Regions from separate parts of the Paenibacillus sp. 481 genome, predicted to be linked through region 3. Evidence: riboswitches for the same ligand, from Rfam matches in the RefSeq annotation. Region 3 holds a riboswitch; each other region holds the start of a gene.
The links. A riboswitch is a leader RNA that binds a small molecule or an ion and turns the genes downstream of it on or off. The one in region 3 is predicted to bind cyclic di-AMP.
Positions count from the first base shown of each region.

Region 1: it holds a riboswitch for cyclic di-AMP, as region 3 does, so the genes downstream of both, KIK04_RS22955 (C40 family peptidase) here and KIK04_RS24385 (potassium-transporting ATPase subunit F) in region 3, are expected to answer to the same signal.
Region 2: it holds a riboswitch for cyclic di-AMP, as region 3 does, so the genes downstream of both, KIK04_RS05635 (TrkH family potassium uptake protein) here and KIK04_RS24385 (potassium-transporting ATPase subunit F) in region 3, are expected to answer to the same signal.

Region 1 covers NZ_CP075175.1:5,334,291-5,344,897, reverse strand. Annotated here, with positions in the region: gene KIK04_RS22985 (winged helix-turn-helix transcriptional regulator) at 63-422, shown strand; gene KIK04_RS22980 (ABC transporter substrate-binding protein) at 804-1,838, shown strand; gene KIK04_RS22975 (FecCD family ABC transporter permease) at 1,923-2,936, shown strand; gene KIK04_RS22970 (FecCD family ABC transporter permease) at 2,933-3,973, shown strand; gene KIK04_RS22965 ((2Fe-2S)-binding protein) at 4,013-4,792, shown strand; gene KIK04_RS22960 (NAD(P)H-dependent oxidoreductase) at 4,887-5,417, opposite strand; cyclic di-AMP (ydaO/yuaA leader) riboswitch at 5,651-5,782, shown strand; gene KIK04_RS22955 (C40 family peptidase) at 5,787-6,263, shown strand; gene KIK04_RS22950 (VOC family protein) at 6,454-6,831, shown strand; gene KIK04_RS22945 (Rrf2 family transcriptional regulator) at 7,017-7,457, shown strand; gene KIK04_RS22940 (class I SAM-dependent methyltransferase) at 7,536-8,234, shown strand; gene KIK04_RS22935 (NAD(P)/FAD-dependent oxidoreductase) at 8,402-9,529, shown strand; gene KIK04_RS22930 (YqaA family protein) at 9,841-10,458, shown strand.
Region 2 covers NZ_CP075175.1:1,324,280-1,334,886, reverse strand. Annotated here, with positions in the region: gene uvrC (excinuclease ABC subunit UvrC) at 1-859, shown strand, start outside; gene KIK04_RS05640 (CPBP family intramembrane glutamic endopeptidase) at 982-2,664, opposite strand; cyclic di-AMP (ydaO/yuaA leader) riboswitch at 2,875-3,062, shown strand; gene KIK04_RS05635 (TrkH family potassium uptake protein) at 3,154-4,479, shown strand; gene KIK04_RS05630 (potassium channel family protein) at 4,584-5,252, shown strand; gene KIK04_RS05625 (LysR family transcriptional regulator) at 5,334-6,239, opposite strand; gene KIK04_RS05620 (succinate dehydrogenase cytochrome b558 subunit) at 6,576-7,250, shown strand; gene sdhA (succinate dehydrogenase flavoprotein subunit) at 7,268-9,025, shown strand; gene sdhB (succinate dehydrogenase iron-sulfur subunit) at 9,029-9,793, shown strand; gene KIK04_RS05605 (hypothetical protein) at 10,104-10,523, shown strand.
Region 3 covers NZ_CP075175.1:1,191,269-1,201,875, reverse strand. Annotated here, with positions in the region: gene KIK04_RS05235 (glycosyltransferase family 2 protein) at 1-557, shown strand, start outside; gene KIK04_RS05230 (nucleoside-diphosphate sugar epimerase) at 678-965, shown strand; gene KIK04_RS05225 (alpha-helical endospore appendage domain-containing protein) at 994-1,335, shown strand; gene KIK04_RS05220 (hypothetical protein) at 1,338-1,745, shown strand; gene KIK04_RS05215 (hypothetical protein) at 1,717-2,001, shown strand; gene KIK04_RS05210 (CgeB family protein) at 2,282-3,388, shown strand; gene KIK04_RS05205 (CgeB family protein) at 3,418-4,671, shown strand; gene KIK04_RS05200 (hypothetical protein) at 4,889-5,317, opposite strand; cyclic di-AMP (ydaO/yuaA leader) riboswitch at 5,644-5,832, shown strand; gene KIK04_RS05195 (hypothetical protein) at 5,908-6,351, shown strand; cyclic di-AMP (ydaO/yuaA leader) riboswitch at 6,403-6,587, shown strand; gene KIK04_RS24385 (potassium-transporting ATPase subunit F) at 6,895-6,975, shown strand; gene kdpA (potassium-transporting ATPase subunit KdpA) at 7,037-8,716, shown strand; gene kdpB (potassium-transporting ATPase subunit KdpB) at 8,746-10,607, shown strand, end outside.

The DNA.
Region 1 (10,607 bases), 1.6 Mb from region 3:
AATTTATTATTTAAATGGAACAATATATATCTCACCAACTAATCAGAAGGAGAGTGTAATTTGTGAGCGAAACATGCGTTCCGACTGGCGTGGGACTAAAAGACACTGGCTTTGGATACACCTTATCCATAATAGGCGGTAAATATAAAATGATCATTATGTATTGGCTGGCTGAAAATAAGGTTATGCGGCATAATGAGCTGAAGCGATGTATCGGTACCATTTCCTTTAAAACGCTAAGCGTTATGTTAAAAGAGTTAGAGGCAGATGACCTTATTATACGTAAGGAATTTCCCCAAATACCTCCAAAGGTTGAATATTCATTATCGGAACGTGGTCTTTCTCTCATCCCAGTGTTAAATATGATGTGTGAGTGGGGAGAGCAAAACAGTACATCAGCTCTGGAGGAAGTACAGCGGTAGGCATAGCTATTTCAATTGATAGTAAGAGTAGGCTATAGCTTGATTTATTTACTTGCAGGCAAATGAGTTTTTCCTCGAACATAAGCAATCACAATGAAATCATTACATTTCTGAAATTGAACATCAGCGACACTTCGAACGTTTTTTCGTTCTGAAGTGTCGCTTTATTCATATTCGTGCATTGCAGAAGTTAAAAAGAATCACTTGTTAAGCATTAAAAGCCAGCTATACCAGTCCTAGGTTACGTATGAACATATGTGTTGACAGGCCTATTTTGTTATGGTTTACTAATGTACAATTGCCATTGAGAATCAGTCTCAATGTTATTATCAAGACTGACAAGATTCAAATTACAGCTGGATAGGAAAGGGAGAGAGCACATTGTTCAGGTCAAACCGAATATTACTTACACTCGTTGCGCTTGTCGTATTTACACTCCTTATCGTTGGTTGCGGGGGGAATAAATCCGCAGAGACAACGTCTTCACCTAAGCAAGAAACCTCAGCAACGAAGCAGGATCAAGCGTCTGACCCCAAGAACGAAATTCGCGTTATTAATCATGCCATGGGCACGACTGAAATAAAAGGTACGCCGCAACGTATTGTGACCTTGTATCAAGGCGCAACGGATGCTGCCGTCGCTTTAGGAATTAAACCGGTAGGAGCTGTCGAATCTTGGTGGGAGCAGCCTTACTATGAATATATCAGGAAAGATCTCAAAGATGTTCCTGTCGTCGGTCAAGAGACACAACCCAATTTAGAAGAGATATCAAAGCTGAACCCCGATTTAATTATTGCATCTAAAGTACGTCATGAAGCCATCTACGAACAGCTAACTCAAATTGCACCTACTGTCACTCATGAAACACTATTCAAGTTTAAAGAAACGGTTGAGCTTGTTGGAAATGCGGCGAATAAGCAAAATGAGGCGCAAACCCTTCTATCCCAATGGGAGAATAGGATAGCCGATTTCAAACAACAAATTACTGCAAAGCTCGGAAGCAAGTGGCCGATGAAAGCATCTGTACTTAACTTTAGAGCTGGTCAAGCGCGAATTTATGCGGGTAGCTTCGCTGGCGATATTTTAAGTGAGCTCGGTTTTGCACGTACTGAATTTTTACAGAAAGAAGTTGATAAAGGTTCGACAGTAATCCGTTTGACGGATAAAGAGAGTATTCCGAATATGAACGCAGATGTCAGCTTCGTATTTTTGACAGACCCTGAAGGTGAGCCAGCTGTTCAGCAAACATACGATGAATGGAAAGCACATCCTTTATGGAAAAAGCTCGATTCGGTTAAGCTGAACCAAGTATATGAAGTTGGCGAAGTGGTATGGAACATGGGGGGCGGTATTATTGCTGCCAACATGATGCTGGATGAACTTTATGATCGATTCGAATTAAAAAATAATAAGTAATAAATAAACTTATCACAAGAATAGAGGTGTATTCATGACCTCTATTCTTGTTGTTCGATACAAACAGGAGTGGAAACGAGAAGAATGATACATTTATTTTCGAGTCTAACAGCAAAAATGATAGGTTTAATTTTTGGTTTATGCCTTCTTATGGCTTCATTTATGCTCAGTATTGTTTATGGGCAAATTCCGATCTCATTTCGTACGGCCATCGAAGCCTTTACTCATTTTGACGGACAGTCCGAAGAACATGTTATTGTCACAACGTCAAGAATTTCACGAGCAGTAATTGCAACCGTTATTGGGGCGAGCTTGGCGATTGCTGGAGCACTCATGCAAGCATTGACGAAAAATCCACTAGCGTCTCCTAGTACGTTCGGCATCAACGCGGGCGCTATTTTTTTTATTGTACTCGCCCTCACTTTCTTTTCACTCTCTTCCTTAACCCACTATATGTGGGCTGCCTTTTTTGGCGCTGGAGTCGCAGCAGCAATGGTCTATTTTCTTGGATCGATAGGAAGAGACGGACTATCACCAATTAAAATAGTTTTGGCCGGATCGGCTATGACGGCCTTATTCGTAAGCTTAACTCAAGGGATGCTAGTCATAAGTGAACAAAATTTAGAACAAGTGCTATTCTGGCTAGCTGGTTCTGTAGCAGGGAAATCAGTCGAAATGCTAGTTCCTGTATTGCCGTTTATCGTTGGAGGCTGGCTGTTGGCATGTTTACTAGGAAATTCGATCAACATTCTTACCTCTGGAGATGATATAGCAACAAGTTTGGGTCAACGAACCACTTTAGTGAAAGTATTAATGGCAACTGCTATCGTATGCCTTGCCGGAGGCTCCGTTGCAGTAGGGGGATCTATTGGCTTTGTAGGTTTAATTGTCCCACATCTTGTTCGTGGTCTTGTAGGAATCGATTATCGCTGGATTATACCTTATTGTGCGATATTTGGAGCCAGTTTATTGCTGCTGGCAGATGTGTCTGCAAGATTTATTATTATGCCCCAGGAAGTTCCGATTGGCGTCATGACCGCTATAATTGGAACACCCTTCTTTATTTATATTGCGCGCAGGGGGCTTAAAAAAACGTGAGTAAATACATTTCGTTACGAAATCGGTCTGCAACAGCGTCTATTTTTCTGGACAAGAAAACGATCGTTGTCCTTTTTGGATTAGGATGTCTACTTCTCATGCTATTTTTGGTGGGGTTATCCATCGGTAGTACGATGATTCCCCCTGTAGAGGTAATCAAACAAGTATTGGGCATCGGGAATGGGAAATTTACGTTTATTATTGATTCCATCAGACTTCCGCGCATGTTACTTGCCTTGCTCGTGGGAGCTGCGCTTGGCGTTTCGGGCCTTATTTTGCAAAGTATGATTAGAAATCCGCTTGGCTCTCCAGATATAGTTGGGATTACAGGTGGAGCTTCCTTCGCGGCTGTTATTTTTATCACTTATTTTGCTGGCTCCATAAGCATGAAATGGCTGCCTGCTGCCGCTATAGCAGGTGCCGGAATCATGTCTATGCTTGTTTATACATTAGCATGGAAAAAAGGGGTCACCCCGATTCGACTTGTTCTTGTCGGAATTGGGATGGCGGCAGCGATGGGGGCGATGACCACGTTGCTGCTCGTACTCGGTAGTACGGTCACTACGAGCCATGCTTATCTCTGGCTAACTGGAAGTGTATACGGTGCGAGTTGGGCGAAGGTTTATGCTATGCTACCCTGGGTGCTTATTTTTGTCCCATTAACCTTATTATTTTCCAGAACCGCGAATGCACAGGAGATGGGGGACCAAGTCGCCACTAGTCTAGGTGTTCGGGTGCAAATGCACCGATTCGGTTTGCTATTTGTTAGTGTTGCCTTAGCAGGATCGGCTGTAGCGTTCGCTGGAGGCATAGGATTTGTAGGTTTAATTGCACCGCATATCGCCAGACAACTGGTTGGACGAGCAATGGGAGGATTGGTTCTCGTGTCGGCCCTCATCGGTGGGATGATCGTGTGTGCAGCAGATATCGTGGCCAGAACCGCCTTTATTCCGCTTGATATTCCAGCCGGTGTATTTGTATCTGGAATTGGGGCGCCATTTTTTATTTACTTACTGTATCGTAATCGTCATCAATAACTGATGGGAAACAGCCTACATGGAAGAGGTAGAGAGAGAATGAATAAGAGTAACTTGCAGCTGTCCTTGTTTGAGCCAGAGGAAGTAAACATTCTAACAGAACATTTTCGTTTGACCTTACATGCGTCGCGAGACAGCCGTTTATCCATTCCAGCGGTAGATTTGTTGGATACAGCAAAGTGTCAGGAATACTTAGAAGCGGCAAAGACGATCTTTCAATGCTCAAATGCAGCTGCTAGCTTGTCTCAATTGTCCAAGAGATATGCTTATCTCACAATGGCTTCTGGCCTTTATGCCATGACGATGTTTAATAAGGGATTGGATTACTCGATTGAAAACTGTCATATTGAGTCCGTGGATGAAGACAAGTCTTGGCTGCCTGAGGTATGTTTAAGCGATTGGCGAGTAACCGAGCCTACAGGCGGAGATCGGTATATTTGGCGTGAACAAATGATTCAACGTATTTTTGCGGGGAATATGGCGGAAGTGTGGAATTCTGTCTCCAAAGTGGCAAAGGTGCCGACCTCTATTTTATGGGAAAATGCAGCTATTTCCGTATATTGGCTGTATGAAAGGCGCATGTTAGAGGGGGCTAGTGATCAACAAAAAGCTCGTATTCAAGAAGATTTTCAATATTTAGTTCAAGAAGCGCCAGCACATCTCTTTGGAGAAAGAGAGAATCCGATGAAAAAGTATAACAGTCCTAAATGTACAACGTCTTATTCGGACACGCCGATCCGTGTTCGAAAGACATGCTGCTTTTTATACAAAATTTCGGATGATCATGATTACTGCTTAACTTGTCCAAAATTAAAATGAGGTAATGCGGCATAATGAGCTCATGTAAATCAAAAGAAGTATCTCCTGAACACGGAAATACTTCTTTTTTATTTAGCTTTAATCAAGTAATTGATTACAGATTGTTAATAAACTTCAAATAATTTTGTGCACTTGTGTCCACTTCGCTTGCAGACGGCTCATATTCTGTGCCATAAAACGCAAAGAACGAACGATAATCGGCATGGCAGTATAGGAAGGAAGTTTCAAAAGGAGCTAACAAATGTTCCAGTGTGTACTTATATCTTCCCTCTGCACTATAATCTGCTTGTTTAATTCCGGCCGATACAGCTAAAGCAATTTTGCGATCTTTTAATTTATCGCCTCCGTTTGAACCATAAGCCCAACCATATGCAAACACGTCATCAAGCCATTTTTTAAGCAGCGGCGGGCAATTAAACCAATACACTGGGAACTGTAGAACCAGATTACCATGTGATTCAATGAGTTGTTGCTCTTTTTCCACATCGATGTTTCCGTCAGGGTAAACCTTATGCAATTCATGTACCGTATATTTTTCCGGATATTTATGGAGTTCCTCGACCCACCGTTTATTGATGACGGATGTTTCTATGCTTGGGTGTGTTACGATTACAAGAGTTTTCAAAGTTTTGTCCTCCTTTAAGGGTGGTTTGTGATTTATGTTTTGAGTATAAAGAGATCACTACAAAAATGTAAGTATGCACTTTTAGTACAGGTACTTACATAAAGGTTAGTGTCAAATCAGTTATGGGCTAGTGGATCAATTTTAGAAAAATCGACACATAAGTTAGATTTTTCTAATGGTTATAAAGCAGGAATTGGTTAGTAAAAAAAGAAAGGGTATAAACGTACCAAAAAAATTGTATTTTGCCGAATTCCTGTTCAGGAAACGGGGGATCCACTTGGGTGAATTAATCTATTGCAAAAAGATTATAGGGAAACCTTCTTCCGAACCCTTAGCTAACCTCGTAGGCATCGAAGGGGGAAACTAGTTTTGAAAAAAGTTGTAGCATCATTATTAGTGAGTGTGATGTGTTTTAGCTTTGCGGGGAGTGCCTTCGCTGATGAAATGAAGATCGAACATGCAGTTGATGAAGTGGTCGGGACGCCTTATAAATGGGGAGGTACGACCGTAGATGGATTTGATTGCTCGGGATTCATTTTGCACATATTTAATCAGTATGATGTAGATCTTCCAAGAACCTCAAAGTTACAAGCCGAAGAAGGAGAACATGTGGAACAAGAAGATTTACAACCTGGCGATCTTGTCTTCTTTAATACGGACGGTAAAGGTATTTCTCATGCCGGTATATTCATAGGAGACGGACAATTTGCTCATTCTTCAAGCAATAAAGGTGTTCGAATTAGTAAACTATCTGAGAACTATTACGAAAAACGATACGTTACAGCTCGTCGTGTAATATCTGAGGATGTATATTCCGTAATGACTAGTATGGAGCATGAGGCTTAAGAAAGAACGAACCTGCATGGTTTGAAGTTTCTTCGTAAAGTAGACAAGACGAACTAGGGGGAAGCTAAGAACATTTTGTTGCATTAATCGCCCGTATCGGATGTCGTGGGGTATCAGAAACCTGCTCGATGGAAAGGAATAAGAGCATCGGGTTTGGGATGTACTTACTATGAAGGGAGTGTCGCTGGTTATGATTAGTAAAGTCGGTCAAATTATGTTGTATGTAAATAACCAAGATGAGGCAGTGAATTTTTGGACAGAAAAAGTAGGGTTTCGTGTCATTTCTGAAGAAAATAACGGCCAAGGAATGAGATGGATTGAAATTGCTCCAACAACAGGAGCCGAGACAAGCATCATTCTGCACAATAAAGAACTCGTTGCTAAAATGTCACCTGGAATGAATCTGGGGACACCTTCTTTGATGTTTTTTGCAGAGAATTTTAATGAATTACATAGCGAATTAGTCAATAAAAATGTTAAAGTCGGAGAAATTGTAAATATGGGTTCCAGCAGAGTGTTTAACTTTGCCGATTATGAAGATAATTACTTTGCTGTAATGGAAAAATAACAAGTTTCTAGTATATAGGCTCTATAAACATTAAAAGACGGCAGCCAGAAATATGTGGCTGTCTTTTCTTTTTTGAAGCGTATTTACGATGAAGACAAGCGGCCGATGAGGTGTGCTAACTTGACTTATCTAAGTCATTGGAGATATTATAGACTCATTGAGTCTTTAATTAAGAGGTGAGAAGAGTGAAGTATTCGAAGGCAACGAATTATGCCCTGCATACGATCGTTTATTTGGCCCTGTTACCAGCGGGCAAGACAATAGGTGTAAAGCCATTGGCTGAAGTACAGAAAGTGTCGCCTACGTATCTTTCTAAAGTATTAACGACTTTAGTTAAGTCCGGCTTTATTGAATCGGGCACAGGGGTAAACGGTGGATACAAATTAATTAAAGATGTAAAAACGATTACATTTTTAGATATCATACATGCTATTGAGGGGACAACTTCGTTATTTAATTGTAGCTTAGACAATAAGATACATGATAGACAAAATTGTTTCATCGAAAAAGTAATGAATGAAGCTGAGCAAAAAATGGAAAATCATTTACAAACTCAAACGATAGAACATGTCTTACAGAAGGTAGACAGAAATGTTGTGAATTTCATACATTATGTAGCGAATTAATTTTTAATCTAATTATCGATTACAACTATCTTTAATATCCTTAAAATATCAATCATGAACACGAAATGGAGTTAAGCAATGACTAAAGATCCTACATTCAATTCTGCAATGGCAGCAACGTACGAAAAAAACTCTCGTATCTCGGTTCCGACGTATGACGCGTTATTTGCAATGGTTCAATCGTATTACCGCTTACAATTAGGCGAGCAAGCGGCCTCCTTGCTCGTGATCGGAGCAGGCACCGGCAATGAACTTTCCGCGTGGGGACCATCTAACCCGACATGGACATTTACTGGAGTCGACCCTTCAGAAGAGATGCTTAAGATAGCTAAGTATAAAGTAGTTGAACTAGGCTTTGAAAGTCGCGTTAGCCTCATCCATGGGACGATAGATGACCTTCCTCAGTCCGATTCGAAGTTCGATGCGGCAAGCTGTATTTTGGTTCTTCACTTCATTAACGATATTCAAGAAAAGTTGAACCTACTCGTGTCCATAAAAAATAAACTGAAGTCAGGTGCTCCTTTCGTTCTCGTAAGTGCGTATGGAGACCGTGACAATTCCGAACTGCAGGACAGGATGCAAATATGGAAAAGCTTCTGGGTAGAAGGTGGTCGCGAATTATCCGAAACAGACGAGATGATAAGCCACGCCTTGGCGAAACTTTCTTTCCTTCCTGAAACACAAATCGAAGGGTTATTGGCGGAAGCTGGTTTTACGAAAATAACTCGATTTTACTCGACGGGCATTATGGCGGGATGGATGTGCCATGCAGAGTAATTCGTGATTGGAAAAAAATGATGCATAAGTAGAGCCTGTACGACTAACGAACCAGTCAAACATAAATAAAGAGAAAGAGCAACTTTTGCTCTTTCTCTTTTCTATTTGTTATACTTTTTACTGTGTTCGCTATAATGGATATAGTGATTGAGGAAAGGGATGTACCTATGAAGAAAGTCATTGTTATTGGATCAGGAATTCTTGGAGCATCGACAGCATACCAATTAGCAAAGATGGGTGCAGATGTCATTATTGTAGATCGCAAAGATAAAGGCCAAGCTACAGATGCGGCTGCTGGTATTATTTGTCCTTGGCTCTCACAGCGACGGAATCAGGCTTGGTATCGGCTGGCAAAGGCTGGCGCCCATTTTTACTCCGGTTTGATTGAAGAGCTCAACAGCGAGGGTGAAACAGAAACTGGCTATGCTCAAGTTGGGGCTCTGTGTCTACATGATGATTTAGACAAAATCAAAAAGATGGAGGAGCGCGCGCATGTACGCAAAGCGGATGCACCGGAGATCGGCGAAATTACCCAGCTTGATGAAAAAGAAACCCATTCGCGGCTTCCGCTGTTAGCAGAAACATATCATTCTGTTCATATTAGCGGAGCTGCTCGGGTAGATGGTCGTGCGCTGCGTGATGCGTTGATCCGATCCGCACAAAGAAACGGGGCTATCTTGATTGATGGGGACGCCACGCTTCAATATGAGTCTAACAGTGTAACAGGAGTAACGGTCGGGTCACAAAGCTTCTCGTCTGACGTCGTTATTGCCTGTGCAGGGGCTTGGGCCAATGCGCTTCTACAGCCATTAGGCATTCACTTTAAGGTTAGCTATCAAAAAGCACAAATTATGCATTTACAAGTTCCTGACCAACAAGACACAGGCAAGTGGCCTCTAGTGATGCCACCTGCTGATCAATATATGCTCGCTTTTGAACACCAAAAGATCGTTATCGGCGCAACTCATGAAGATGATATAGCAGGCTACGATACGAGGGTAACGGCAGGTGGAATGCAGGAAATCCTGAATAAGGGGCTAACAATAGCACCTGGCTTAGCTAACAGCACCGTTCAAGAGGTAAGAGTTGGTTTCCGTCCCTTTACACCCGGTTTTCTGCCGGTAATCGGTGCTGTTCCGGGGTGGAATGGTTTAATGGCGGCAAACGGACTTGGAGCGTCCGGATTGACGATGGGCCCGTACCTTGGAAGCCAGCTAGCGAAAATGGCGCTAGGCATGGATCTAGATATCGATATAAATGATTATGATATTCGAACAGCAATGGATGAAAAATGATCCTTGTGCTACGGATAAGCTGAGATGGTTAGAAAAGCTCATTCTCCTTCATAAGTAGGGAAATGAGCTTTTTTTATCAAGAGTACATAAATAATATCATAATAAATCTTACAAGGAGACGATATAGGCTTTGCATTAAATCTGTACTAAAGGTAAGATTAATTCTATCTGTATCGTTTTATTTTGCAATATTTTCAGTCGAATGGGTATACGAACGTAAATTGGATCAATTATCCGCTACTTTATGAAGAAAAATTAACAAACCGCGATGTTGATTCTGATATAAATAAATAAGTAGGAGTGATTATAAAATGATTGATTCCATTTTAAGCTTTTTAAAAGAATTCGGAACATTAGGAATGTTTTTACATGGTTTTATTGATGCTATTATTTTCCCTATTCCCGCTTTTTTTACGCAGGTGTCCTTAAGCATGATCGATCCATCCAATGCGTTATGGCTGGCTACGGTTGGGTTTATTGGTTGTTTATTAGGTACGCCAGTTGGCTACTGGATTGGAAAAGTAGCGGGACGATCTTTTTTGAACAAAATACTCAAGAAAAAATGGGTCGATTCCGCTACAGCCATGTTTCACCGTCATGGGGAAACAGCTATTGTACTGGGAGCTTTCACACCTATTCCCTTTAAGATCTTCACGATATTGTCAGGCAGTACGAACTATCCTTTGTGGAAATTAATGGGTTACGCAGCGATCGGACGAGCGGCTAAGTTTTATATTGTTGGTATATTGTTTTATATTTATGGCACATTAGCTGAGAATGTAATTAATCAATACTTTACTTTAATATGTTTAGGGCTCCTTCTTATATTTTCCACAGGCTGGTTCCTAATTCGTAAGTTTCGTAGTAAAAAGGAAGCACAAGTCAAAGTAAGCAGTGAAGAGTATGAGAAATCAACCGAGAAACAATAAATGTTGCTTGGCTGTTAACGAATATAATGATAGTCATCTCATAATAGATGACGATGACATAACTTAGTTACACTAAAAACCGCGTAAATAGCGGTTTTTTTTATGCCATTACTTGTTGAATGCGAACTATCGTTGCGGTGAAAGCTTTC
Region 2 (10,607 bases), 130 kb from region 3:
GGTGCTTGTGCCGAAGCGTGGTTTGAAAAAGCAAATGATTACGATGGCCGCAGACAATGCGCGTGTAGTGCTGAATGAGAAATTTAAGCTGCTGGAGCGTGATGAGGAGCGTACGCTGCACGCAGTCGAACGATTAGGTGAGGCCATAGGGATTGATATTGCAGGCGGCCGTATCGAGGCATTTGATAACTCTAACATCCAAGGTGCTGACCCGGTGTCTGCAATGGTCGTATTTGTTGACGGTAAGCCAGATAAGAAGGAATATCGCAAATATAAAGTACGGACCGTACAAGGCCCTGACGATTATGAAACGATGCGAGAAGTGATTCGCCGCCGTTATGAGCGCGTGCTCAAGGAGCAGTTGGAGCTGCCAGGCCTCATTATTGTGGACGGCGGGCGAGGACAAATATCTGCTGCGCTTGACGTGCTGGAAAATGAGCTTGGACTTGCTGTGCCGGTCTGCGGCTTAGTCAAAGATGCCAAGCACAAAACGGCACAGCTTATGGCTGGCGATCCGCCGCAAGTCGTGCCGCTGCCGCGAGACAGTCAAGAATTTTACTTGTTGCAGCGCATCCAAGACGAGGTGCATCGCTTCGCCATTACGTTTCACCGCGAGCGGCGTGCCAAATCGATGGTTACATCGGCATTGGATTCGATTCCGGGCATTGGCGAGAAGCGGCGCAAAATGCTGCTCAAGCATTTTGGCTCGCTTAAAAAAATACGCGAGGCTGCGGTTGAAGATTTCCGCCCAGTCGGAATTGGCGACAAGCTGGCACGCACCATTTTGCAATCGCTGCGCAACGAGCAGGAAGATGAGCCTGTAGCAGATGATGAGCGGATATCCGATGAGTCCCAGTAGCAAATGAGTCTTAGTAGGCAACAGTAACGATACTAATCCAGTAAAGAACCCTTAACCCATTTCGCTTTGGTTCAGCTGAATCCGAGGCGGAAGAGTTAAGGGTTCTTTTTATAGTAGGGCATTTAGCCAGTGAACTTTGCGAATGGCCTGCTGTGATAGGCGCGAATGACATACACAATAACGATAGGCAATAGCAAGTAAGTGATACCAACGAATACACTGCCGAGTGATCCGCTCCATAAAAAATATTGCGACATAAGTATCGTGTCAATCATCAAGTGTGCAAATAAAGCAGTCCAAAATCCGTGTTTCACCATAATAAACAAAAAGCAGAACCCGATTATAAGCAGTTCAAGTGGCCGGGAATAGAACGGATATACCGGATAAAGGACATGTCCGAATGCCCAAATCAAGGTTGGAATCATGCCTGCGAGCCACGGATTGCGTAGCCACCGTAAAAATAAACCTACCCCGAACAAACGATACACGACTTCTTCTGAAATGGCTGCTACCCAAGCAAGTAACGGGAAAAAAGCCATGTATGTCATATTGAGAGGCGATTGTTGGGCATCATTCGCCGTCCAAGTATCAAACCCCCGTTCTAAGCAGAAGAAAATGATCGTCTGAACGCCAAGCAACAACCCAGCAAAAAGAAGTCCAAGCCAAAGGGAGCGCACAAGATGATGACCAAAATGCGCATTACGCCATGTTGGCATCAGGTCGCCGTACGTCGTGTCTTTCCATAATTGGCGTCCTGCGACGAGCGCAAAATAGACTCCAATGCCTTGAATAAGTGTAATTCCGTATTGAATGAGCGAAATAAATGTCAAATTGAGCTTGGCAGCTGGTACTTCTAGTTCCAGCGCAATTTGGCTAGGCAGTACATTCCAAATGTGCAGCAGTGAAATTCCGCCCGACACGAGTGTCAGCGCGATCATCGTGTTGGAACCGAAGCGAACCGTGTTCCGATATCGAATGCACATCAAAATAGCGAGTGCACTGAGGGCAAATGAGACCCACAAATAACCGTAACGGTATACGTTTTGTGCCGTATCTGTCTGCTTCTGAATGAGTTGTTCATAAGCATCAGGAACGACCCACACAGGTTCGGCTCGAATAACGGCACGGTCGGCCACTTCAACTTCAATATGCAGCTTGGATTGTCCTACTTTTGCGGTCGGGACGTGAAACAGATAAGTATGATTGGGCAGTTCGCGATCCAGTACGAACGATTGTTTCTTCCAGCCGAGTGAATAAGCCGCTTCCTCTGCAAGTTTGGCTTGCTGCGTCTGATGTGTAGCTGTCGATGGTGATGAATCAGGCAGTGACTGCTGTGTTCTTTTTGTGGATGTGGATGTAAGTGTATCATCGCTCACGAAACCAAATCCGACGACACTGCCTGTTGTCAGATGAATGTCAACACGTAGTGTCCCAGCTTGCTCACCTGCAAGGACAGGAAGCAGGACGCGATACGTATCCATAGGCGCCTGTTTATCCCAGCGCTTGTACTGTTCGAGTACGCCTTCCTTATTGACGTAGCCCGAAAACATTTTGTTCGTCGTATACACGACCGAAGTATCGCTGTGTGGAGCGACCCTAATGTCTCCGCTCCATTGCTGTTGGATGAATGAAGTCGCTCGTGCTTCGGCCTCTGACTTGGACAGTAAGCGCAAGTTAGGCTCCACTGCTTGCTGGCTCTGTAGTTGTGGGATGATGATCTGCATCATCAGGAATAATAGAAATCCAATAGCGGATGCAGCTATTAGAAAGCGTGGCAGACGAGTACGGTTTTGCTTCAATTTCATGTGAGGTTCACCTCCATTTTGTTCGTGCAAATAAGATTATTTGTATAGTTTAGCAAGAGAAGGCTTGAAAATCGACGTTTTACGAAATGACAGCGTGAAAACAACCGTTTGTAAGCGTTATCTGCCGCTATTTCACCGCTTTTTATTGCATTTTTGCGCGTTCTATGACTTTGTGTGTGGCTAACTAAACGTTTATAATCTCGTTATGAATCGAATAACAAGCCGAGTTTCGCATAGTTGCGAAAGCGGGGGAACCGAATTTTTGGGGTGAATTTCGTACTGATTAACGACGTGAAAGTAGGATATTGTGCTTTCCGTATCGTTGGTCAGATGAATAGGGCGACCTGGACGTGCCCGAATCCGTCAGCTAACCTCGTAGGCATTTTACGTCAGGATACCAGCGCGAGCATTGGGATTTCCAGTGCTTTTTTTCGTGACTAAAAAGAGGTGTAAGCTCTGAAAACATTGCTTTCAGCAAAACGTTGGCATTTGACGCCCCCGCAAACTTTAGTATCAGGGTTCGCATTTATTATTTTATTTGGGGCATTTTTACTTATGCTTCCGTTGTCCAACACCGACGGAAAAACTTTATCCTTTATCGACGCGCTCTTCACCGCTACATCCGCGACGTGTGTAACGGGGCTAGTTGTCGTGGATACGGGAACACATTTTACGCTGTTCGGGCAAATTGTGCTTCTATGTTTGATTCAAGTGGGCGGCTTAGGATTTATGACGATGGCAACACTGATTGCCTTTGCCTTCAAAAAGCGGATTTCGCTTAAAGATCGGCTTATTTTGCAGGAAGCGTTAAATCAAGGCAGCATGGAGGGGATCGTGCGCCTTATTCGGAAAGTAGTCATGTTTGCTTTTATTATCGAAGGGACGGCGGCGATCTTGTTCGCTCTCCGCTGGTCATTTGATATGCCGATTGGACAGGCTATATATTATGGGATTTTTCATGCCATTTCCTTATTTAACAATGCGGGATTTGATTTGTTTGGCCCGATTAGTGGTCCGTTCTCTAGCTTCACCAGTTATGTAGGGGACCCTATCGTGAACCTCGTCACCATGTTTTTAATTATATCGGGCGGCCTCGGCTTTATTGTGCTGTCAGACTTGTTCGATTATAAGACGACTAAGCGGCTTTCGCTGCATAGTAAAGTGGTTATATCGATGACGAGCTTGCTAATTGTCCTAGGTGCGATCGTTATTCTCGTATTCGAGTTTACGAACACTAAGACATTAGGCAGTATGAACGGGTGGGAGAAGTTCTGGGCTTCGCTGTTCCAATCCGTATCACCACGTACGGCAGGGCCTAACTCCATCGATATCGGGGCTATGCGCCAAGCATCACAGTTTTTTATTATTATTTTGATGTTTATCGGTGCTTCGCCAGGGTCGACAGGCGGTGGGATTAAGACGACGACGTTTGCCATATTGATTGGCGCGGTTATTGCGATGATTCGCGGTAAAGAGGATATTGTATTGTTTCGTAACCGCCTTGCGATTGACCGTATTTTTAAAGCGGTAACACTAACGCTGCTGGCTTTGTCGTGGGTCATCATCATTACGATGATTTTGACGACGACCGAGGATCAACTGTTCATCAAAATTTTGTTTGAAACGACATCAGCATTTGGCACGGTCGGCCTGTCGATGGGCATTACGCCTGAATTGTCTGATATCGGCAAGTTGTTGTTATGTGTAACGATGTTTGCTGGCCGGCTTGGACCACTGACATTGGCGTACGCGCTTGGACCGAAAAGCGAGCGCGAGCTGTACCGTCATCCAGAAGGTAAAATTACAATTGGATAACCTTGCACACAGGAATGAACAGGTTCCCACAAGGCAAGCATCAATTGGTGGCTACGAGGGAATAAATAGTTGAATGAGTATTGGACGAAGGGGATTACGTCAAGATGGTGTTACAGCAATTTGCAGTCGTCGGCATGGGCCGATTTGGATCTAGTTTAGCAAAGGAGCTCGTGAAGCTCGGGCATCAGGTGCTAGGCATCGATAAAGATGAGGAAGTCGTAGACGAAATGAACGGCATTGTTACTCATGCTGTGGTCGCAGATGCGACTGATGAGGAAGTGCTGCGCTCGCTCGGCATCCGCAACTTTGACTGCGTCATCGTTGCGATTGGCAACGATATTCAGACGAGCATACTCGTCAGCATTCAGATGAAGGAGCTCGGTCTCAAGCGGGTCGTTGCGAAGGCCGTAACCGAGTTGCATGGCAGAGTACTCGACCGAATTGGTGTCGATCGGATTATTTACCCTGAGCGAGACATGGGTATTCGGGTCGCGCATCAACTTGTCTCTCCGAACTTGCTCGATTATATCGAGCTGTCTAAAGATTACACAATTGTAGAGCTTAGTGTGCCGAATTGCTTGGATGGCATGTCGCTTCGAGATTTAAATACACGTTCGCGCTTCGGGTGCAGCATTGTTGCTCTCAACAAAGAGGGCGGAATTATTATTGCGCCGACGGCGGAAGATGTCCTTAGTGAAAAAGACATTATGGTCCTCATTGGTACGAATGAGCAAATTGAAGAATTTGAGGACGTTATCATTGATAGACTGTAATAAACGGTGATAAGCAGTAATAAAGGGGGTCGTGACTTCTAAACGTTCTAAACGTTTGGGTCACGACCCTCTTTGTTTATGTTACACATACCGGCTCCAGTTGGTTGCCCCTTGTACCGTTTCATCAATAAATTGGCGTGCGGTTTGATTGAGCGCTGCTTGCTCGGCATACACGAGCGACATAATTCGTTCGGTCTGTTCCAGTTCTTTCATATGAACGGTAATTAACTCGTTATGTTCTAACAGCTCCTGCCGTAAGTACGACTTGGGCAGCAACGCAGCGGCCTGACACGTTGTAATTAACCTCATAATAGCTTCAAAAGAATCGATCTCCATACGAATATCGGGCATGATGCGATATCTGCGAAATAAATCATCGGTCAATTTTCGATACCACGTTCCATTTGAAAATAGCAACATCGGCAGCCCGTTCAACTGTGCCATCGACCACGACTTTTGCTTAGCAAGCTCGTGATATTTAGGCAGAACAAGTTGCAAATGGTCAGCGAATAAAGGAATACAAATCAGTCCAGGCTCACGTATCGCGTCCGCGACGAGGCCTAAGTTTACTTTTTGCTCGCGGATAAGCGATATAATTTCGTGTGTTTTGCCCGTCACTGCTTTTAATTGGGCACTCGGGTGCTTGTCCATAAAGCGTGAGACGAACATAGGCAGCGTCGTTTGTAGCGTCGTTAGACTGGCTCCGATCGTAACCGTGGCATTTCCTTCTGATTTATAATCAGCGATAGATTTCAAGAAGGTCAATTGTCGACTCCGAACGTCTAGCGCAAACTCATAGGTCATTTGTCCCACTCTTGTAAGTTCAAGCCGTTTGCCTTTACGGACAAACAATTCTACTCCTAGCTCATTTTCTAAGCGAGCAATTTGTCGAGATAATGCAGGCTGCGAAACGTTTAAGCGTTTGGAAGCTTGGTTGACGGTAGATAATTCGACGACTGTTGCAAAAGATTCAAGCAAATCAAGCATGCGCAGCACCTCCGAAAAGGAATAGGTTTAGGTAAAAAATACAATTAAAATGATCGTTATGCGTTTTAGTTATAAAAAATATAACAACATTGCAATTCCATTATAAGTGGAAAAGGAGTAACATGGAAGTGTCACAAGTTGTTCACAAAGAGAGAAGATGGTTGCGAAAATGTGACCGTTAGCGTGTCGAAACATGAAAAGAAGGTCATTCATGATGTCCAACAAATTGTCATTGTTCGACAAAATGTTGACGCTTTCAACACGCACTAGTAAAATGAGGATGCTTTATTACCAAAATCTACTGGCTACACATCAGAAAGGGGAAACGGCACGCTTATGAAACGGGGTTATTTTTACTCGCGGAAGTTGCACTCGTTGCTGGGAGTTATTCCATTGGGCTTCTTTCTTATTACGCACATGGTTTCTAACTTCTCCGCATTTGAAGGCGGGAAAGAATCGTTTCAAGACAAGGTAGCACTCATTAACGGATTACCGTTAGTGTTTTTCTTGGAATTGTTTGGGATTTGGCTGCCACTCTTATACCATGGGGTGTACGGATTGTACATTGCTTATACGTCGCGTAACAACGTCGGCAACTACAATTACGGCCGCAACGTTGCCTTTTTGCTGCAGCGTATAACCGGAGTTATTACGTTCATCTTCGTTACGTGGCATGTGTACGAAACTCGCGTGCAAATCGCGCTAGGCAATTTGAGGCATGAGGACTTGGGCACTTATATGAACGGCATATTCGCAAATCCGTTCATGCTGGCCTTCTACGTCGTTGGCGCAGTGGCAGCATCTTACCATTTTGCAAACGGTCTGTGGGCGTTTTTTGTAAGCTGGGGTGTGACCGTTGGTCCGCGTGCGCAAGCTGTATCCGCAAAAATTTGCATGGGCTTATTTGTCATCATGTCCGTGTTGTTTGTGCTGGCTATCGTCGGCATGCGTAAAGAAGAGTTCGAAGCGGCAAGCGCATTGCTTGAAACCGCGAAATCGGTTATCGGTTAAAGGGAGAGTGACTTGCAATGGCTAAACAGAACATTATCGTTGTTGGCGGCGGCCTAGCAGGGTTGATGGCGACGGTTAAAGCAGCGGAAGCAGGCGTTCATGTCGACCTGTTTTCTTTAGTACCTGTTAAACGTTCCCACTCTGTGTGTGCGCAAGGTGGAATTAATGGAGCAGTAAATACAAAAGGCGAAGGTGACTCCCCGTGGGAGCACTTTGACGATACAGTTTATGGTGGCGACTTCTTAGCGAATCAGCCTCCGATTAAGGCGATGTGTGATGCAGCGCCAGGCATTATTCACTTGATGGACCGGATGGGGGTTATGTTTAACCGTACTCCGGAGGGCTTGCTTGATTTCCGTCGCTTTGGCGGTACGAAGCATTCCCGGACGGCATTTGCAGGCGCGACAACAGGCCAGCAATTGCTGTATGCCCTTGATGAGCAAGCTCGTCGCTGGGAAGCGGCAGGACTTGTTACAAAATACGAGCATTCCGAGTTCTTATCCGCTGTAGTGGATGACGATGGCGTGTGCCGCGGTATTTGTGCGCAAGACTTGCACTCGATGGAAGTGAAGACGTTCAAGGCTGACGCCGTCATTTTGGCGACGGGTGGCCCAGGTATCATTTTCGGTAAAACAACTAACTCCGTTATTAATACAGGGACAGCGGCGAGTGCCGTGTACCAACAGGGCGTATCTTATGCCAATGGTGAGTTTATTCAAATTCACCCAACAGCTATTCCAGGTGATGACAAGTTGCGTCTCATGTCCGAGTCGGCTCGTGGTGAGGGTGGACGTATTTGGACATACAAGGATGGCAAGCCTTGGTATTTCCTTGAGGAGAAGTATCCGGCTTACGGAAACCTTGTTCCGCGCGATATCGCGACACGGGAAATTTTCCATGTGTGTGTCGACATGAAACTCGGCGTCAATGGCGAGAACATGGTTTATCTCGATCTGTCGCATAAAGACCCGAAGGAACTGGACGTTAAGCTGGGCGGCATTATCGAAATTTACGAGAAGTTCATGGGCGACGACCCGCGTAAAATTCCGATGAAAATCTTCCCTGGCGTTCACTACTCAATGGGCGGCATGTGGGTGGACTACAATCAAATGACGAACATTCCGGGCTTGTTTGCGGCTGGTGAATGCGAGTATCAGTATCATGGTGCGAACCGTCTTGGAGCGAACTCGTTGTTGTCTGCCATTTATGGCGGTATGGTAGCAGGGCCGAAAGCGGTTGAATACATTCGTGGCTTGAAAAAAGCGACTGAGGACGTTAGCTCTAGCGTGTTCGACAGAGAGACGAAGAAGCGTACCGATCATTACGAGAGCTTACTGAAGATGGACGGCTCCGAAAACGCTTACGTGCTACATAAAGAGCTGGGCGAATGGATGACGAACAATATGACGGTTGTTCGCTACAACAGCAAGCTGGAAGAAACGATTGGCAAAATTAAAGAGCTGAAGCAGCGCTATTCCAATATTAACATGACAGATACAGCGCGTTGGAACAACCAAGGTGTGGCCTTTACCCGTCAGTTGTGGAACATGCTTGAATTGGCAGAAGCAATGACTTTGGGCGCACTTCTACGCGACGAGAGTCGTGGCGCGCACTACAAGCCAGAGTTCTTAGAGCGTAATGATGAAGAGTTCATGAAGACGACGATGGCAAAATGGACGCCTGATGGCCCGCAAATCAGCTACGACGAAATTGATGTGTCCTTGATTAAACCGCGTAAGCGCGACTATTCGTCGGATAAGAAGAAAGGAGAATAAACGATGGCGGAAGCAGTGGCTCAATCTAAGAAGATTAAGTTCGTCGTAACGCGCCAAGATGATCCGAATGCGAAGTCGTATACGGAGGAGTTCGAGATTGCTTACCGTCCGAACATGAACGTCATTAGCGCACTGATGGAAATACAACGTAACCCGGTTAATTCCGGAGGCGGCAAGACGGCTCCTATTTGTTGGGAGTCGAACTGCTTGGAAGAGGTGTGCGGAGCTTGCTCCATGGTCATTAACGGCAAGCCACGTCAAGCATGTACGGCGCTAGTTGATAAATTGGAGCAGCCGATTCGACTTGAGCCGATGAAGACGTTCCCTGTCGTGCGCGATCTTGTTATTAATCGCGAGCGTATGTTCAATGCGTTGAAAAGCGTGAAGGCTTGGATTCCGATTGACGGTACGTACGACCTCGGACCTGGCCCGCGCATGGCGGAAACGAAGCGTCAGTGGGCGTATGAGCTGTCTAAGTGTATGACATGCGGTGTGTGTCTGGAAGCTTGTCCTAACGTCAATGACAAGACAAGTTTCATTGGTCCTGCACCTGTGTCGCAGGTACGCTTGTTTAATGCTCATCCGACGGGAGAAATGAACAAGGACGAGCGTTTGGAGGTTCTGTTGGACGATGGCGGTATTGAGGGCTGTGGCAACTCACAGAACTGTGTACGCTCGTGTCCTAAAGGTATACCGCTCACAACATCAATCGCCGAAATGAACCGCGATACGACAAAGCTCATGTTTAAACGCTGGTTCCAGATGTAACGACGTTGCATCTAAGATAAAAGCGAGAGGGCAAGCTATTGACGCTTGCCCTCTTTTCCTATCGATATATTAGGGATAATGGAATGTATTGGCGTGGGAAAAGATTACAAAATTCCTGATTATTGAAAAAACAAGCCCCGAAGTGCACGGAAATGTGAAAAAAATTTGACGATTTAGCGATTTTTAAGTTCCCCTAAACGACATTTTATTCTATAGTAATTTATGGATATGGTTCTGTTGCACCTACAATCATTTGCCAAAAATGCATAAAATAATAGCGATTTAAGTCGCACGATAGGGGGCATCGTCAATGATTGTCCATTTATGTCGGAATGATTGGGCGGAATGGAGAGCAAGTAGCCTCTTTGTGCATCTAAAGCGCATCGTAGATGAGTGGGACCCCTTGGGATTGTTAGCGCTTGGAGCTCCAAAGGATGAGTACGATTGCTTGAGTCTGTATGTAACACGATTGTTTGCAGCACGTCCAGACGTCATGAGTATGGTACAGCAGCTAGAGGAGAACATCGAAGAGCATTTTGGGATAGGCCCTTCCGTTATGAATGGAGAAAGACGTGAGTTATGGAGAAAAAAGATGGTGTCGTTCTGTGAGCGAGTATTGTCAGATCGAATGCTGTTTGAATGCTTGGAGCAAGATTTAGAATCCCTTCCTGAATTAAAACAACTTAGTCAGTCCTCAATGTGCAGCTGTTGCATGTGTAAAGGAAGTTAATGCGATTATATTTACACTTGGTAATCGTTGTCGAAAGTAACAGAAGTGAAGGTAGCGCCCGTACGCTAGATTGCTAATGGGTTA
Region 3 (10,607 bases):
TTACCGAGATCAATGATAGAAATGGTTCCTTTTTCAGCGCAAAATGGGGAAATCCGTATGAACTCGTTCACCGCGTACGCCAGTACTATGAAGCGCAAAGTAAAATGCAGCCTACGAAGAAGGAAACCGTGCGAGCACAAAGCTACTATCCGACTCATGTTGCCGTAACGGGATTGAGTGACACGGTGTACTGGATTGAACATGGCACGAAATATCCGTTGTTCGGTTCGGTAAATATTCCGATTGTGAAAGTGTCGCAAATCGATTTGTGCGGATGGGGAACAGGTCCGATTATGGACGCGGCAGTAGCGGAGGTTAAATGGAACTTGCAAAGCAATCCAGATGGAACTATTCCAGATGGCGGTGTATTTCGGACGGAAAAAGGAAAGTATTATCAGCGCCAAGGGGAGTGTTGGCGTGAGATCGTGACCGAGCATGCACTGATCAGATGGCGGCTAGATACCCGTGTGTTAGTCCGTCTGGACCGAGAACGGCAAACGTTAAAAGAAGGTTTGCCGATAAGTGCCGCGCCGCTAATTGTTGCATTTCATTTGTAGCGCTTGCTTTTGGGCGAATAGCCCGTTTACCTGCTATGACGATTGGCATATGTTATGTTATAGCATACTGCTCATCGAACAAGTCGTACATTTGCGTATTTGTGCATAGGAGGAAGTCGAATGCATCAGGTCATCAATGAACTCATTTCACATATGTCACATACGCATCAGCATATGGCGCGTCTACTGGATGCCGAACGGCATGTCGCTGTTCGGATGTCGCAAATTATTCAAGCTTTACCGGACACTCACCCTGAATTTGAAGGCATTAGCGGCATCAAAGATCAGTCAGCCATCGTAACCAAAAGCATTATTTCCTATTTGAATAGTCTTGCGGAGTTAGAAGAAGCGATGGCTGATCAATTGAAACATGTAATGCAGGAACTTCATGAAGCAGCGGAAGAGTAGGGTGTTGAGCAAAGGAGGGAAAGGTCCGGTGAGTAAAGAACGGTCGTTGTTAATGATGGCAGAGGCAATGGCCAAAATGCAGTGGAATATCGCCATGATATTGGAAGCGAAGGCGATTGAAGCTGAAAAAAAGCGAAACTGGGTGCTGAACCATTTAACGCAACAATCGTTTACGACGGATAAGGAACAATTGTCGGATTCATTAGAAGTGCATGATCAAGTCATCGAGATGATAGAAGGCTTAACGAAGCTGCAACAGAGCCTTTCGCGCAACATGAAAGCTCTTACGAAAGGATCGAACAACGTGTCCGGTGAGCACGGTTTCCCTGATGGTGCGTTTGGCGGTGAATTTGATTTAGGAGACAATTAGAGATGAATGTATGGGAGAGCGAGCAAGCTGTAAAAATTGACTTGATTAGTGCTATCATTCGAAGCCAGCATGCACTAGCCACCATGCTGGAGCAGGTGGCAGAGCTAAATCAATATTCTGAACCTTCTGTAAAACAGCTCGGAGATAACATTCGGCTGCTCTCGAATTACCAACAAGGCCTGTGCAAGATGGTTACAGGCTGGCGCTGGCGCACGATTATGAAAGGCACTCCTGCTGAGCCATGGTTGATCGAGGCATGTAGATTGCAGCGTGTTTCAGTTGAAGGAGTGCAGGAGGAAGGAGTTGCCGAACATTATGGCACGCAAACAGGTAACACGACGCATACGGGCGCGGAAGACGAGAGCACCAAAACGTCGTTCCGTGAAGAGACAAGAACAATTGCTCTCTAAATTGTTTCGTAAAGTACGTTCCGTCAAATCAGGATCAAGCCGTTCAGGTACGGTGCGAAAAGTTGTGCGAAAAGTGGCACGAAAAAAGCGATCACAGCCCAAAGGAAAGCTTGTTCGTACAGTTCAACCATCGAAGCAGGCGGTAAATGAGGCGTATAACGAAAGTTTTAATGAAGCGTACAATGAAGGCTTCAATACAGGCTTTGCTAAAGGCTTTGAAGACGGTCATCATTTAGCATATGCGGGTCAAACCTAATGCATGTAAGGACGAGAAATGTTCTAACATGGGCTCGGACTTTGCGGTTAACGTACGCATGCCGGGTTTTTTTGCATGGACAAGCATGTCTGGGGGGAACTTGGTCGTGATTGGACGAGTCTGAAAGAGTTTGAATACACGCACACGTAGGGAATAGCCTGTTTTTTAGCTTTGCGGACACACGTCCATGATGCACTTGCCATGGCGGCATATATTAAATTCGATATAACAAATATGAGGCGTAATGTGCATAGTGAGGATAGCTTGCGCCAGAAGCTGGGTGAATCGTGACGTGAGAAGTATACTCGTTAATCGCCAAGAAGAAGGGAGGCAGCATGGATTTCGACAGGGATATGCGGACGGCTATCGGTTGGGGCTTGGTGAATCGATCGTTGCTAAAGCCACCTTTCCCGCAAGCATGCCTCACGATTTGCGTGTTCTATACATTCCGCAAGGATTTGATGCGATAGATCGTGGAGTCAGTGTAGCATTAAGCAAGCTGACTAAGGAATTCGTGTCTGCTGAAGCGTCACAAATGTTAGCGACAGCGGAGCAAATGCGTCCTGATGTCGTACTCGTTATGAATGGGCTGCATGTGTTTCCAGCCGATCACTTGGAACATTTGACACGTTTAAGAGAATTGGGGATCAAGTCAGCTGTGTGGTTTGTAGATGATCCGTATTTTACAGAAGATACAGCAAAGGCTGCTCCGTACTATGATATGATTTTCACCCATGAGCGAGCCTGTCTGCCCTTTTATGCGAGTTTAGGTTGTTTTTATGTTCTGCATTTACCGCTTGGCGTAGGAACTTCAACGTTCCACCCTGTGCGGACAGCTGCCTGTTACAAGTACGATATTTGCTTTATCGGCAATGCATTTTGGAACCGAGCCCGCTTATTTGACGAGCTTGCCCCCTATCTCCTGCGTAAAAAAGTGATTATAGCGGGCGGACATTGGGATCGATTAACGCAGTATGCACAGTTAAAACCGCTGTTGCGCGAAGGCTGGGTGCCGATCGAGGAGACTGTTCATTATTACAATGCGGCTAAGATTGTTATCAATATGCATCGGCCTTCGGAATACGGACTGGACAATCGAAACAGCTTCCATATTACGGGTCAGTCCTTAAACCCCCGCACATACGAAATCGCGGCTTGTGGTACGTTGCAGCTCATTGATTCGCGCAGTGAGCTTCTAGAAATGTATACACCTGGCTTCGATATCGATACGTTCGAAACAGCAGCCGAACTTATTCACAAGCTTGATTATTATTTAAATCATGAATCGGAGCGCTTTCGTATAGCGATGAACGGGCTGCAAACGACCTTTCAACGCCATACGTTCGAGCATCGAGTGGATCAAATGCTAAGGGTTATGAAGGGCTAGGAGTCACGCGATAAGAGAGGAGCTGTAAGATGCGTAAGTCCCATTTAAGGTCGTTGCGCCGGACGCTTGCCATGAATAAGCATCCGATAAGGAATGCTCGTCAGCGTGGACAACATGAAGGGAACCATAAAGGATATGCGGAGGGGTACATCCGGGGACGCTCGCAATTTATTATGCATACCGTGCATGCAAATCCCGACATGAGACAGATTCATGTCATGTATGTGTCATCAGGAAAAGGTTTTCCATATTCACCATTGGATGAAGCCATTGTAACAACGCTGCAAAGCACAGTTGCTCATCTTTCCATAGCAGGGCCACGTGATCCAGTTGCGCAGACGGCAGCACAAATTCGTCCCGATCTTGTGCTTGTATTAGATGGAATGGAATTTCCAGTCGAACAACTGAATGAGCTTAGACAGTCTGGCATTCGGACGGCTGTATGGATTACAGACGATCCTTACTATACCGACATTATGACCCTTGTCGTGCCGCATTACGACTATGTATTTACGCTAGAATTAAACTGCGTCGAATATTATCGCTTATTAGGCTGTAAGCACGTGCATTATTTGCCGTTTGGAGTGTTTCCGCTCCATTTTCGCCCACGCCATACGATTAGCCCTGTACGCCGAGATGTCAGCTTTATCGGTTCGGGCTATTGGAACCGAATTCGATCATTCAATCCGATTATTTCTCGCCTTGCGACGCATAACATCGTAATCTCCGGCTTGTGGTGGGATCGCCTGACCCATTTTTCTCGCTACAAGAAGCGCATTGAGTTAAATAAATGGATGGGCCCGCATGAAACAGCGACGTTGTACAACGGCAGCAAAATTGTGATCAATATGCATCGCTCCGTCGAGGATGAGACGGTTAACAACAACAAAGCTCGTATTCCCGCTGTTTCACCTAATCCACGAACGTTTGAAATTTCCGGTTGCGGAACACTCCAACTAACCGATGTTCGCGCGGATTTGCCCCGTTTTTATACGCCTGGCGTTGAAATTGAGACTTACAGATCCTCGGAGGAGTTAGTGAGCAAGGTTGAATATTACTTGCATAACGAGGAGGCAAGACGAGAAATCGCGCTGCGCAGTCTAGAGCGGACGATGAGAGAACATACCTATATGAATCGAATTAACGAACTTCTGCGCGTCGTTTTTGATCCACCATCTGATCAACAGCAGCACCTTAACCAACTGAACTCAATCGACCAATCAAACCCATTCGGTCAACCAAACCCACACTACCAATCAAATTCAATCGGCCAGTCAAACTGACCCAGCCCACATGACCAACCAAATCCACTCACCTAACCTAGTCCATATGGATAGCAACGACACCTACTAGATCAAAGCTTGCCTCATCCTACCTCTACCTTGTAAATGCCCAACCGTCTCTCCCTATATTGTACCTTTACCCTTTACTTGACAGGAGTAGGACAATAACATAAAGCCCGGGCAACATCTGCTCGGGCTTTGCTCTATGCGCATTTTGTCAAATGAGCGTTTGTTCAATTTCCACCATATCTAGCTTGCCTCCATTTTCGAGCACGATGCTTAGCCAAATTCGTTTAACAGGCTGCCCTGTAACACGCTGCACGACGTCTTCCAGAGCAGCTGCACGCTCCTGTTGTTCCATTTGCTGCATCGGTTTGTCGATATTGCGCTCCCGGACCCAATTTGGCAGCAGCGGCACTTCACTTCCGGCTGGAGCATGCTCATCGTGGCGAGGGCAACTACGAAAAAAAATCATGTCATGAAAAAAGCTGACATCTGTTGCGTACGCCGCGTCCGTTGGCTGCGGCTGTTCATCGGTGCATAATCGGCAAGCACGAATCGAGCTAAAAAAACGTTCGTTATTCCAACGCTGCCACTCTGTAATGAGCATTTTCCGCTGAAGTTCAAGGTCGCCCGAGCATTCCAATACGAACTCCTCCTCAAAAACGTTGTGAGCGTATCCTAACGTGATCTGGGAATCGGTGTAAATAGATACAAACCTATTTTTTTACGCCAATTTCATTGAAAGTAGCGCTTACATGCAGCTCGTTATTGGAATTGCTGCTAATATCTCTTGAAATCACCATAATTCACGAACGGTTGAGCGTTAGCGAGCTAATGATCTGATTTTGGAAGATTGAACTTGATTTCATGCATGTCTTGCATCGGAATTACCATTTATGAGCTTTCACGGTGATTTACAGGTTAAGGCAATCAGGCGTAATATTCAGTTCAGCAATACAACGTATCCGAACGTCTAGATCGCTGAGTTCCGTCAATCGACGGAAGCGGGGGAACCAATAAGCGAAATCGGCCATAATGGGCAAATTTGCGCATTATCCGTTCGTAGGGGTGAATTTGAAGCAGCGTGCTGCTTTGATAGGGGGACTTCTCGCTCCCGAATCCGTCAGCTAACCTCGTAAGCGTGTGAGAAGAGGCGTGCCTAGTCTGATCTGGCGCATTTCCTCTTTCTTGTGGAAAAAAAGGCGACGGTAATGAAGACAGGAGGAACAGGATATGTTTGAAGCAGATCGCATCGTTACTGTGTTTGCACCGAATGCGATGGGCGTAGACTTTGTGCGTCAGTTAAGGGGAGCAGGGATACCTACTGCGGCCATTGTAAACAGCACCCGAATGGCCAAGAAGCTGGAGAAGTTGGGTGTCAAGCACATGTGTCACCTGAATACGTCCGATCCGAAAGCTTGGATCGTACCGCATGTGCCTGTAGGACGTATTTTCATTTTCGAGCAAAGTTTCGCGTTGACGTGCCGCTTGCTGCAAGTGTGCCGACATTGGACAACAGACCCGATAACGGTCGTTACTAAACATCATCATCCGCATTCGATTTACCGATTGCTAGGTGCGAACTACATCGTGTTCACGCAATCGGATCAAGTAAGCTTTTTAATGACGGAACTTATTCATGCCGTTACAGACTGCCCGACGCCAACAGCGTTGTAAATGCTGAACCGTGATATGAACGATGCTTCGTCTTCACATTAAAAAAATAGGCTATGCTCATCGCTGAGTTCCGTCAATCGACGGAAGCGGGGGAACCACAAGTACAGCATGCGTAACGACAGCTCACACGAGCTGCAAGTCGCGCATGTGAGGGGTGAATCTTGGCTCAAGCCAAGTAGGGCGACTCAATGCGCCCGAATCCGTCAGCTAACCTCGTAAGCGTCCATAGAGGCCGCCTTATTTCGTCGTGGCTACGTACGGCTTTCATTTGCTGTGCGTTAGTGAGGCCGCGCGGAAAGGACCCTCTTTCCGTGCGGCCTTTTTGCGTGCTTTTTTACGTATCGTGACGAAAAATTCAGTTATCTTGCGCACTTGTGCTGCTACTGATAAACCGTTGCTGGAACAGGAAAGTTGAACAGAAAAAGGGGAGGAATTCAAGATGTACGACGTGGTCATGTTAATGCTTCTTAGTATGCTCGGCTTAACGAGCATCGGCATCTTACACTGGTGTACTCGGGAAGTTGGAGATCGGGGTGAACGATTGTGACCATTGGACTATTTGTTATCGTTGGGGCCTTGTTCATCTACTTAGGTTACGCATTAGTGAAGCCAGAAAAATTTTAAACACAATTTATTCTAGGGTGCTCGACAAGAGTCGCTGTCATATGGGAAAGGTGGAAATACAATGAGTGCATTAGGATGGATTTCAATCGGGGTAACGCTGCTGCTCGTCCTGCTGTTAGCGCGGCCAACCGGAATTTATTTGGCCAAGGTGTTCGACAACAACGGGGGGCCGCGGCCGCTAGATGCGGTGTTCGGTCCGCTCGATCGACTATTATTTAAACTATTTGGTATCAAAGAAGTGAATCAGAGCTGGAAAAACTACGCTTTTGCAGCGCTGCTGTCCAATATATTGATGATTGGCATTACTTACGCGATCTTTCGTCTGCAAGGCATCCTGCCGCTTAATCCGAGTGGGATTCCGGGTATGGAGCCGTCGCTCGCTTTTAATACGGCAATAAGCTTTATGGCAAATACGAACTTGCAGCATTACAGCGGGGAAAGTGGATTATCTTATTTATCCCAAATGGTCGGCATTACGTTCTTGATGTTTACAGCGCCAGCCACGTTCTTAGCTGTCGTGTTCGCCTTTATTCGTGGCTTAATCGGTAAGCCGCTCGGCAACTTCCTTGCCGATTTAGTTCGCTCGATTACACGTGTATTTTTACCGATTTCGATTGTAGCGGGCTTGATCTTTGTTCTGCTTGGTGTACCACAAACGTTCAGTCCAACGGAAACGGCTATCACGATTGAGGGAGCGGAACAGCACATCGCTCGTGGACCAGCAGCCTCGCTGATTGCGATTAAAGAGCTAGGCAACAATGGTGGTGGGTTTTTCGGAGTCAACTCTGCGCATCCGTTCGAGAACCCAGATGGAATCAGCAATATGCTGCAAATGCTGCTTATGATGCTAATCGGTACATCGCTACCGTTTGCTTACGGCCGTATGGTCGGTAGTCCCAAAGAAGGCAGAGTACTTTTCGTCGCGATGTCGATGATGTTCATTATGCTGCTAGGTACGTCTATTGCAGCCGAACAAGCTGGAAATCCTGTAATGAACGCTTATGGATTTAGTGGCAGCGGCAGCATGGAAGGCAAGGAAGTTCGTTTCGGTATCGCAGGATCGTCGTTATATTCGGTTGTTACAACGGCATCAGAGACCGGTGGCGTGAATACAATGCACGATACACTGACTCCACTCGGCGGAATCGTTACGCTGGCCAATATGATGCTGAACACCGTATTTGGCGGGGTCGGGGCAGGATTTTTGAACGTATTGATGTACGCGATGATCGCTGTGTTCTTATCTGGCCTAATGGTCGGGCGTACACCGGAATTCCTTGGCCGCAAGCTGGAAAGCAAAGAAATGAAGCTGATCGCGGTTACGCTTATCGTACAGCCGCTCCTTATTCTCGTACCGACAGCTATTGCCGTGGCGACACAGGCCGATACGATTTCCAATCCGGGCTTCCATGGTCTGTCGCAAGCGTTGTATGAATTTACTTCATCCGCAGCCAATAATGGATCAGGCTTTGAAGGATTAGGGGATGCGACGCCGTTTTGGAACATCTCCACAGGTATTGTGATGTTTTTGGGCCGCTACATTTCGATGATTACGCTGTTGGCCGTTGCAGGCTCGATGGCGAGCAAGCAGCCTATACCGCAAACGAGCGGAACTTTCCGCACGAGTTCGGGAACGTTCGGTGTTGTATTTGTAGGGACGGTCGTGATTGTAGGTGCGCTGACTTTCTTCCCTGTACTCGTACTTGGACCGATCGCAGAACATTTAACGTTGTGGAAATGATGAGGGGAATAAAGGAGGAGCTGTAAGCGATGAGTACTGCAAAAATGATGAAAACACCGACGCCTTTTGAACCGGATTCCGGGCAAAGAGGCCAAAGACAGACGGGTGGACCAGCAGGGGGAGGGCGACCAGGCATTCCCAATGCGCCTAAAAAGGACCGCAGCTTTTTTAGCGGGGAGCTCGTACGTGTTGCGGCTGTCGATGCTTTGAAAAAGTTCAATCCGGCTTATATGATCAAAAATCCGATGATGTTTATTTGCGAGATCGGCTTTGTTATTACTCTGTTGTTAACGTTTGTGCCAGATGCTTTTGGTGCGCCGATGCCGTGGTGGTTCAATGCGGCGGTTAGCTTCATTTTGTTCGTGACCGTCTGGTTCGCGAACTTTGCCGAAGCGCTTGCGGAAGGCCGTGGCAAAGCGCAAGCTGATTCGTTGAAACAGACGAAGCGTGACTTGTGGGCGAACAAGGTGACAGAGACTGGCACGGTGCGTGTCTCTTCCACGAGCTTGCGCAAAGGCGATGTCATTGTCGTCCGTGAAGGCGAGATCATCCCGGGTGACGGTGAAATTATTGCGGGCTTGGCGTCGGTCGATGAATCCGCGATTACAGGTGAGTCTGCGCCGGTATTAAAAGAATCAGGCGGCGATTTTAGCTCGGTTACGGCAGGTACGAAAGTCATTAGTGATATGATTCGGATTCGCATTACGAGCGATCCGGGCGAATCTTTTCTTGATCGGATGATCGCACTCGTTGAAGGTGCACAGCGTCAAAAGACGCCGAACGAGCTAGCGTTGCATACGGTGCTCGTCAGCTTGACACTCATTTTCTTAATTGTCGTGATTACACTGCCGTTCTTCGGTAACTATTTGGGCATTGAGCTGAACGTTGGGGTATTGATTGCTTTGCTCGTGTGCTTAATTCCGACGACGATTGGTGGTTTGCTATCGGCGATTGGGATTGCTGGGATGGACCGTGTGACGCGGTTTAACGTCATTGCGACTTCAGGTAAGGCTGTTGAAGCATGCGGGGATATTCATACGATTATTTTAGATAAAACGGGAACGATCACGTTTGGTAACCGTTTGGCACATGATTTAATTCCAGTCGGTGGGGCGAAAGGGGAAGAGCTTGGATTTTGGGCAGCTATCTCTTCGAATGAAGATGAGACACCTGAAGGCCGTTCCGTACTGGATTGGATGAACAAGCAAGGATGGACGTATGACAAAACGTTGGCCGCAGCAGGTGACTTTATTCCATTTAAAGCAGAAACCCGCATGAGTGGAGTTGACTTGCAGGATGGTCGTAAAGTACGCAAAGGGGCGGTAGATGCGGTTAAAAATTGGGTTGCAGCCCAAGGCGGCCACATTCCGCACGATTTGGATAAACAGACGGAACAAGTTGCAGCCGCGGGCGGTACGCCGCTTGCCGTCGCCGTAGACAATCGTATTTTCGGCATTATTTATTTGAAGGATACGGTGAAGCCAGGTATGAGAGAGCGCTTTGAGCAATTGCGCCGGATGGGTATTCGCACCGTGATGTGTACGGGAGATAATCCGCTAACGGCAGCGACGATTGCTCGTGAAGCGGGTGTGGATGATTTTATTGCTGAAAGTAAGCCTGAAGATAAGCTGGCGCTCATTCGCCGCGAGCAAGCGGCCGGCAAGCTGGTGGCGATGACAGGCGACGGCACGAACGACGCGCCAGCCTTGGCGCAGGCAGATGTGGGCATCGCCATGAATTCGGGGACGGCTGCGGCTAAGGAAGCCGCTAATATGGTCGATCTGGATTCCGATCCGACAAAAGTGATTGAGGTTGTTGCAATCGGTAAACAGCTGTTGATGACTCGTGGAGCGTTGACAACGTTCAGTATTGCGAATGACGTTGCCAAATA